Linked DNA regions of Zobellia nedashkovskayae. The protein of the gene in region 1 interacts with the protein of each later gene in a pairwise test. Links are inferred from orthologs where the notes say so. Each region holds a gene or a part of one and is shown on either strand. Other genes may lie near its edges.

The links.
Region 2: the proteins of ruvC (region 1) and ruvA interact in binary tests that used the Escherichia coli proteins (3 or more experiments, as listed by UniProt). The link is inferred for Zobellia nedashkovskayae from one-to-one orthologs.

Annotation. Positions count from the first base shown.
Region 1 is NZ_JADDXR010000002.1:799,979-803,633, forward strand. What follows is about bases 555-3,534. They hold ruvC (crossover junction endodeoxyribonuclease RuvC), read right to left. Parts: upstream 2,332-3,534; coding sequence 1,777-2,331; downstream 555-1,776. Other genes in these bases: hemW (radical SAM family heme chaperone HemW), read right to left, coding at 555-1,623; IWB64_RS03460 (hypothetical protein), read right to left, coding at 2,342-2,812; IWB64_RS03465 (tetratricopeptide repeat protein), read right to left, coding at 2,940-3,534. Outside these bases: IWB64_RS03445 (cyclase family protein), read right to left, coding at 1-398; more of hemW, read right to left, coding at 490-554; more of IWB64_RS03465, read right to left, coding at 3,535-3,655.
Region 2 is NZ_JADDXR010000002.1:685,584-689,217, reverse strand. The notes cover bases 359-3,317. They hold ruvA (Holliday junction branch migration protein RuvA), read left to right. Parts: upstream 359-1,526; coding sequence 1,527-2,108; downstream 2,109-3,317. Other genes in these bases: sov (T9SS outer membrane translocon Sov/SprA), read left to right, coding at 2,114-3,317; IWB64_RS02960 (NADP-dependent malic enzyme), read left to right, coding at 359-1,466. In the rest of the region: more of IWB64_RS02960, read left to right, coding at 1-358; more of sov, read left to right, coding at 3,318-3,634. UniProt on the Escherichia coli protein: The RuvA-RuvB-RuvC complex processes Holliday junction (HJ) DNA during genetic recombination and DNA repair.

The sequences.
Region 1 (3,655 bases):
GCCTCCCTTTTTTTATTTCCTAAAGCATATTTGAGCTGCTTTTTTGAAACAACTAAATCGTTATCAAACATTTCCGGGGCTATGGTAATCACTTCCGAGAGAAAGAAATATTTCTTTAGATTTTTATTGATGGAATGAAATTCTTCAGTAATATGGCCCACACATTCCGTGTGTGTCCCGTGCGCATGTGGGTTGAACGAAATATCATTGAAATTAATGGACGCTCCTTCCGATACCTTGCCCACAAAACCTTTTTCCTCGTGAGGTGTAATTGTTGGCGGATCCACGTACCAAGCATTTACATTATCCGCACCATTTTTTATAACTATGGATATATCTAAAGGTTTTGTAAGATCTATAGGATAATTTTTTGTTCTATGTTTTACTGTGGCAATCATAAATATGTGTTGTTTTACGGCCGTTATTTGGGGTAACTATATGCTTACGGCCTTCATGGTGTACTTCTTCTACACCTATTCACTTCTGTTTCTACTTCAAATTTAACATAAAAAGGTCGGATGCTAGACCGTCAGCTAAAAAACGCCCCTTTTTAGTAGTTAACAGGGTGTCACCATCAATATGTAGCAACTCGTCCTTCAGGTGCTTCTCCGCCTGCATTAAAGCATATTCCTGGTATTTCTCACCAAACTTAGAAGCAATTCTTGTAAGCGAGACACCCCAAATGGTACGTAAACCGGTCATCACATATTCATTATAAGTATCGGTAACGGATAAGGTTTCAGTTTCCATAGGAAGCTCTCCTTTTTCTATCGACTTCAAATATTTGGGATTATTATTGATGTTCCACCCTCTACGCACACCATCATACGAGTGTGCGGACGGACCTATACCTAAATACTTTTTCTGTTGCCAGTAGGCCGTATTATTTCTTGAAAAATAACCTGGTTTTCCAAAATTAGATATCTCATAGCTTTCAAAACCAGCGGCTTCCAAAGTTTCGGACAGGATATGAAAATGCGCCTGCGCCACCTCATCATCTACATTTTTGACCAAGCCTTTTTTAATAAAACTAGCGAGTGCCGTGTGTGGCTCAACGGTTAGGGCATAACTAGAAATATGAGGTATTCCAAAAGAAAGTGCTTTGTCTATATTCTCTTTCCAACGCTCGTTTGTCATGTCTGGGACTCCGTAAATTAAATCAATAGAAATATTATCAAAATAGGTAGTTGCTTCCCTTATACAATTCTCCGCTTCACTAGCATTATGTGCACGATTCATAAGTTTTAAATCCTTCTCAAAGAAAGATTGAACACCTATGCTTAAACGATTGATAGGACTTTTGGAAAGGGCAATTATTTTCTCCGTTGATAAATCATCTGGATTGGCCTCTAACGTGATTTCCGGATTTTCAGAAACTGTATAATTACTGTAAACTGAATCAATAATAGATTGTATTTCTTCTGTTTGAAGCACACTGGGCGTTCCTCCTCCAAAATATATAGTTTCTACAACCTCATTCTTAAACTCGTCTTTTCGCAAGAGTAGTTCTTTCTGCAAAGCCGTAATCATGGCTTCTTTCTTCCCCATTGAAGTCGAGAAATGAAAATCACAATAATGACATGCCTGTTTGCAAAAAGGAATATGGATGTAGATGCCGCTCATTTTTTTTAGTAATTAGTATTTAGCACTTAGAATTGAGAGGTTAGGGGTTGTTGTGAATGACTAATTTTTTTTAGATGTAGATTAAATCAGTATTAGTTTTTCACTGCCAACCGAGTACTATTTACTTAATACTAAGTACTCACTACTACCCCACTACTTTTTAACCCTAGAACTATTCTGTTTTACAAAAGCATCCCAACCCGAATACCCTTTACCGACATCTACTCTACCTGAGTTATAAAAATGGCAAACCGCAGCGGCAAGACCATCTGTACTATCTAGGTTTTTGGGTAGCGTTTTTAGTCCCAGTACACTTTGTAGCATTTTGGCAACCTGTTCCTTACTAGCATTACCATTGCCTGTTACAGCCATTTTTATCTTCTTTGGCAAATATTCCGTTATGGGAATTTCACGGGAAAGACCTGCTGCCATGGCCACACCTTGGGCGCGACCTAGTTTGAGCATAGATTGTACGTTCTTACCAAAGAACGGCGCCTCAATAGCTATTTCATCAGGGTGGTACGTATCAATAAGTTCTATGGTGCGTTCAAAAATGAGCTTTAATTTTACGTAGTGGTCGCTGTATTTTTTGAGCATCAGTTCGTTCATTTGAATGAACTCCATTTTTTTTCCAACCACTTTAATAACACCGAAGCCCATAATGGTAGTTCCTGGATCAATGCCGAGTATAATTTTTTCCGTTGCCAAATAATTTGTTTTATTGAAGTACTATAGGAATTCTAAATTTTGCCCTAACAGGAATACCTCTTTTTAATGCGGGTTCAATTTTAGGTAAACCGTTCAGGCAATTTTCTATTTGTTTGTCAAAACCTGGAAGTTGAATTTCTGTTATATCTCCTTTATCAATATTCAAAAGAGAAATAGCCCCTGAAGCTTCCATTAAAAAATCGACAAAAATAGTGTCTTTCACTGCTTCTTGTACCACAAAATCTGATTCCTCAAGTGTTTTTGAAAAATGTTTCATCAGCGTAGCCATAAAACATTGTTTCTGCTCTTCTTTGGAAGCCATTTCGTCGCAATCGGCAAAAAGAGGGTATTGATCCACATCTTCCCAATCAATACCTAAGATTTCTTTGTTGACCAATTCTTGGGTTTTCTTTTCCCTTGAAGCCGACCAATTACATGCCGTAAGCAGGAACAAAAAACATAAAATTGTGAGGTTTCGCATTGCCTTAATTCTAGGCTGAAATTACGATTTTTTGTGGAGGTTTGTGCTATGAATCCTTATTCGCAAAGGGAAAATTCATCAAAAGGACAGTTTTTTATTAAAAAAACCATTTAGAAAACAAGGTCTGCTATTTTACATCATAATGAATTTCCTCTTTTAGTTCAGAAATGCGTTTGGCTACCATCTTTGCCATATAATCATTCTTGTTACCGAACCTTTCGTCAAATTTCTCGTAATACTTCAACTTAACCTTAGGGTCTTTATAATACTGATCAGCCACCGTACAAATATTGTGATAGATTAGCGCATCATCCGGGTCTTCCTCATGAGCTAATTTATAATATTCCAAAGCAGATTTCATATCTTCTTTATTTCTAGAAATTCCAGCAAGGGCAACATATTCCCTAACCAGAAAAGGTTTCTGAACTGCAATAGACTCTTTAACATAGTACTGCGCACTATCTATCTGTTTATCTTTCCAATATACCTGACCCAAATAGAAATAAGCATCGGCATTTTCCTCATTCAATTCTAAGACCTTTTTATAGTTGGCTTTTGCCTTTTCAAACTCCCAATCCTTAAAATAGCAATAGGCTAGTTTTTCATAGATATACTCCTTTTCCTCTCCTAACTCTAAAAGCGTATTAAAATAAGGAAGTGCTTTAATATATTCATCATTGTTAAAATAGGCTAAAGCCTTTAAATTTATAAGCGCTACATCATTTTCGTAAAATCGGAGTCCACGGTCAATGAAAATAAAGGCCGAATCCTTTTCTCTTTGTCCAACATAGTATTTTCCCAACTGAAACAGACTCCTTAGATGGGTACTATCTGTTGCCGTGG
Region 2 (3,634 bases), 110 kb from region 1 along the record:
AAAACCCTATTGTGTTTGCCATGGCTAACCCTGATCCAGAGGTAAGTTATGATTTAGCAGTAAAGACCCGTAAAGACATCATTATGGCTACAGGACGGTCTGATCATCCTAATCAGGTGAATAATGTACTTGGTTTTCCTTTTATTTTTAGAGGCGCTTTAGATGTTCGTGCTACAACTATTAACGAAGAGATGAAAATGGCCGCTGTAAAAGCATTGGCCGATCTTACCAAGCAACCTGTTCCAGAGCAGGTAAATATTGCTTATGGGGAAACTAGGTTGACTTTTGGTAAAGAATATATTATTCCAAAACCTTTTGATCAACGTTTGATAGCTGAAATTCCACCAGCCGTAGCTAAAGCAGCAATGGATAGTGGTGTGGCTAAGAACCCTATTGATGATTGGGGCCGATACAAAGAGGAATTGTTACAGCGTTCTGGTAATGATAATAAGGTAGTGCGTTTGTTGCACAACCGGGCCAAAATGAATAAAAAACGTATTGTTTTTGCAGAGGCCGATCATTTGGATGTACTTAAAACAGCACAGATCGTTTATGAAGAAGGTATTGCAGAACCTATTCTTTTAGGACGAAAAGAAGTTATTCTTGAGCTAAAAAAGGAAATAGATTTTGATGCTGATATAGAAATTTTAGACCCGACTTCTAATGAGTTTGATGAAAAACATATTCGCTACGCGACCAAGTTTTGGGAAAGTAGAAAAAGAAGTGGTACTACACTTTATAGTGCTAAAATAAGAATGAGACAGCGTAACTACTTTGGTGCTATGATGGTGCTTGAAGGTGATGCGGATGGAATGATTTCTGGATACTCAAGAGCCTACCCAACAGTAGTAAAACCTATTTTTGAAGTTATAGGGAGAGCTTCGAACGTTAAAAAGGTATCTACGGTAAACATCATGATTACAGATAAGGGACCTTTGTTCTTGTCCGATACTTCTATAAATATTGATCCAAACGCAGAAGAGATCGCTGAAATAGCACAGAATGCAGCTAATGTTGCGGCTACTTTTGGTTTTGAACCTGTATTGGCGTTATTGTCTTATGCAAACTTTGGTTCATCTAGCCATCCTCATGCTAAAAAAGTAAGAGAAGCGGTTCGTATTTTACATGAAAGAAATCCTGATTTAATCGTTGATGGTGAAATCCAAACAGATTTTGCATTAAATAAAGAGTTATTACAGAGTCAGTTTCCTTTTTCTAAACTTGCTGGTAAAAAAGTCAATACCTTGATTTTTCCTAACCTGGAAGCGGCAAACATTACTTATAAATTATTGAAAGAATTGAACCAGGCGGATAGTATTGGCCCAATCATGGTTGGTTTAAGAAGATCAGTTCATATCCTTCAATTAGGGGCAAGTGTAGATGAAATGGTAAATATGACGGCGGTTGCGGTTATAGATGCCCAAGAAAGAGAAAAAAGAAAAAAAGCCAAATCAACAAAGGCTTAATAATAGTATTCGTCCGGCTGTAATGGCCGGACAAAATAACTCCTCAAAACCACACCGAACATGATAACCCACCTCAAAGGCAAACTTGTAGAAAAGAATCCAACATATGTAGTAATAGAATGTGCTGGAGTGGGCTATTTTGTTAATATTTCTTTGAATACTTTTTCTAAGATAGGGGATTCAGAAAGTATTAGTTTATTCACCCATCTACAGGTGAAGGAAGATTCACACACGTTATTCGGTTTTTCTGAAAGGTCGGAACGTGAAATTTTTCGTCTTTTATTATCGGTTTCCGGTATTGGTTCAAGTACGGCAAGAACCATGCTTTCTTCATTGGAACCCGCTCAAATTAGGGATGCTATTGCCAATGGGGACGTGCCAACAATTCAGTCTATCAAAGGCATAGGAGCCAAAACTGCCCAACGAGTAATTCTAGACCTTCGTGACAAGATTTTAAAAGTTTACGATATAGGCGAAGTTTCCGCACTTGCGAACAATACTAATAAAGAAGAAGCGTTATCTGCTTTAGAGGTTCTTGGCTTTGTAAGAAGACAAGCCGAAAAGGTAGTTGATAAAGTACTTACCCAAGATCCCTCGCTCAGCGTAGAGAACATAATTAAACTTGCGCTTAAAAATTTATAACAAGTTTGAAAACAGGGGCCAAACTATTTCTTAAATCACCATTTAAGCTTACACTCCTATTTTTATTTTTGATTGTTTCCTCCAGTATATCGTATGCTCAAGAAACCGAAAATGAAGATAGGGAAGAGCAAGAAGTGGATTCTGTAAAGACCGGTTTTTCTTTGGGTAAACTCAAAATGGAAAATCCGGAAAGTATTGTTTCTAAATACGATTACGACACAAACCTTAACATGTACATCTATTCTGAGAAGGTAGGTGATTTTGATATTGGGTATCCTGTAATTCTAACACCGGAACAGTATTATGAACTAGTACGTCAAGAGGGAATTAAAGGCTACTTTAAAGAAAAGTCTGATGCTTACTCAGGTAAAAAAGAAGGTAGTGAAGAGGCTAGAAAAAACTTACTTCCTAACTTTTATGTAAACAACAACTTCTTTCAATCTATTTTTGGAGGTAATACTATAGAGGTAATACCACAGGGTTCTGTTGCAATGGATTTAGGGGTTATCTGGCAGAAGAACGACAATCCTTCTTTATCCCCAAGAAACCGTACCAATCTTTCTTTTGATTTTGATCAACGTATAAGTTTGAGTATGCTAGGCAAGATAGGAGAGCGATTACAGGTAACCGCAAACTACGATACAGAAGCCACTTTCGATTTTCAGAACATTGTAAAATTAGATTACACACCTACTGAGGATGATATTATACAGTCCATTGAAGTAGGTAACGTAAACATGCCGCTTAACAGTTCTTTAATTACTGGGGCACAAAGTCTTTTTGGGGTTAAAACTCAGCTTCAATTTGGTAAAACTACCGTTACAGCAGTGTTTTCAGAGCAACGTTCACAAAATAATACTGTTGTTGCACAAGGTGGTGGTACAGTTAATGATTTTTCTGTTTCAGCTCTGCAATATGATGAAGACAAGCATTTCTTCTTATCACAATACTTTAGGGACAATTACGATGCGGCTTTAGTCAACTATCCTTATATAAGAAGTCAAGTTCAGATTACGCGTTTAGAAGTGTGGGTTACCAACCGTAGCCAACAAACTTTAAACGTTCGTAATATTGTAGGTATTCAGGATTTAGGTGAATATGATCCCTTAGTTGCGGGAGATGAAACCACTAGAATTGGCCAAAATGCTCCTGCATCATTTTTTAAAACTAATACAGGACAGCCAAATCAATTGCCACGAAATAACGCAAACAACTATGATCCATCTTTAATTGGTAAAGGGGGAGCGCTAACAACAAGTATTCGTGATGTAGCCACTATAGAACAGGGTTTTAATGTGTCAGGGTACTTGCCTAATCAAGGTTTTGATTACGCCTATTTAGAAAATGCTAGAAAATTAGAACAGAGTAGAGATTTTCAATTTAACTCGCAATTAGGTTATATCTCATTGAACCAACGTTTAAGTAATGATGAGGTTTTGGCTGTTGCATTTCAATATACCTATAACGGTAAAGTTTATCAAGTAGGGGAATTTGCCAATGGGGGACTAGATGCCACTACGGTTTCG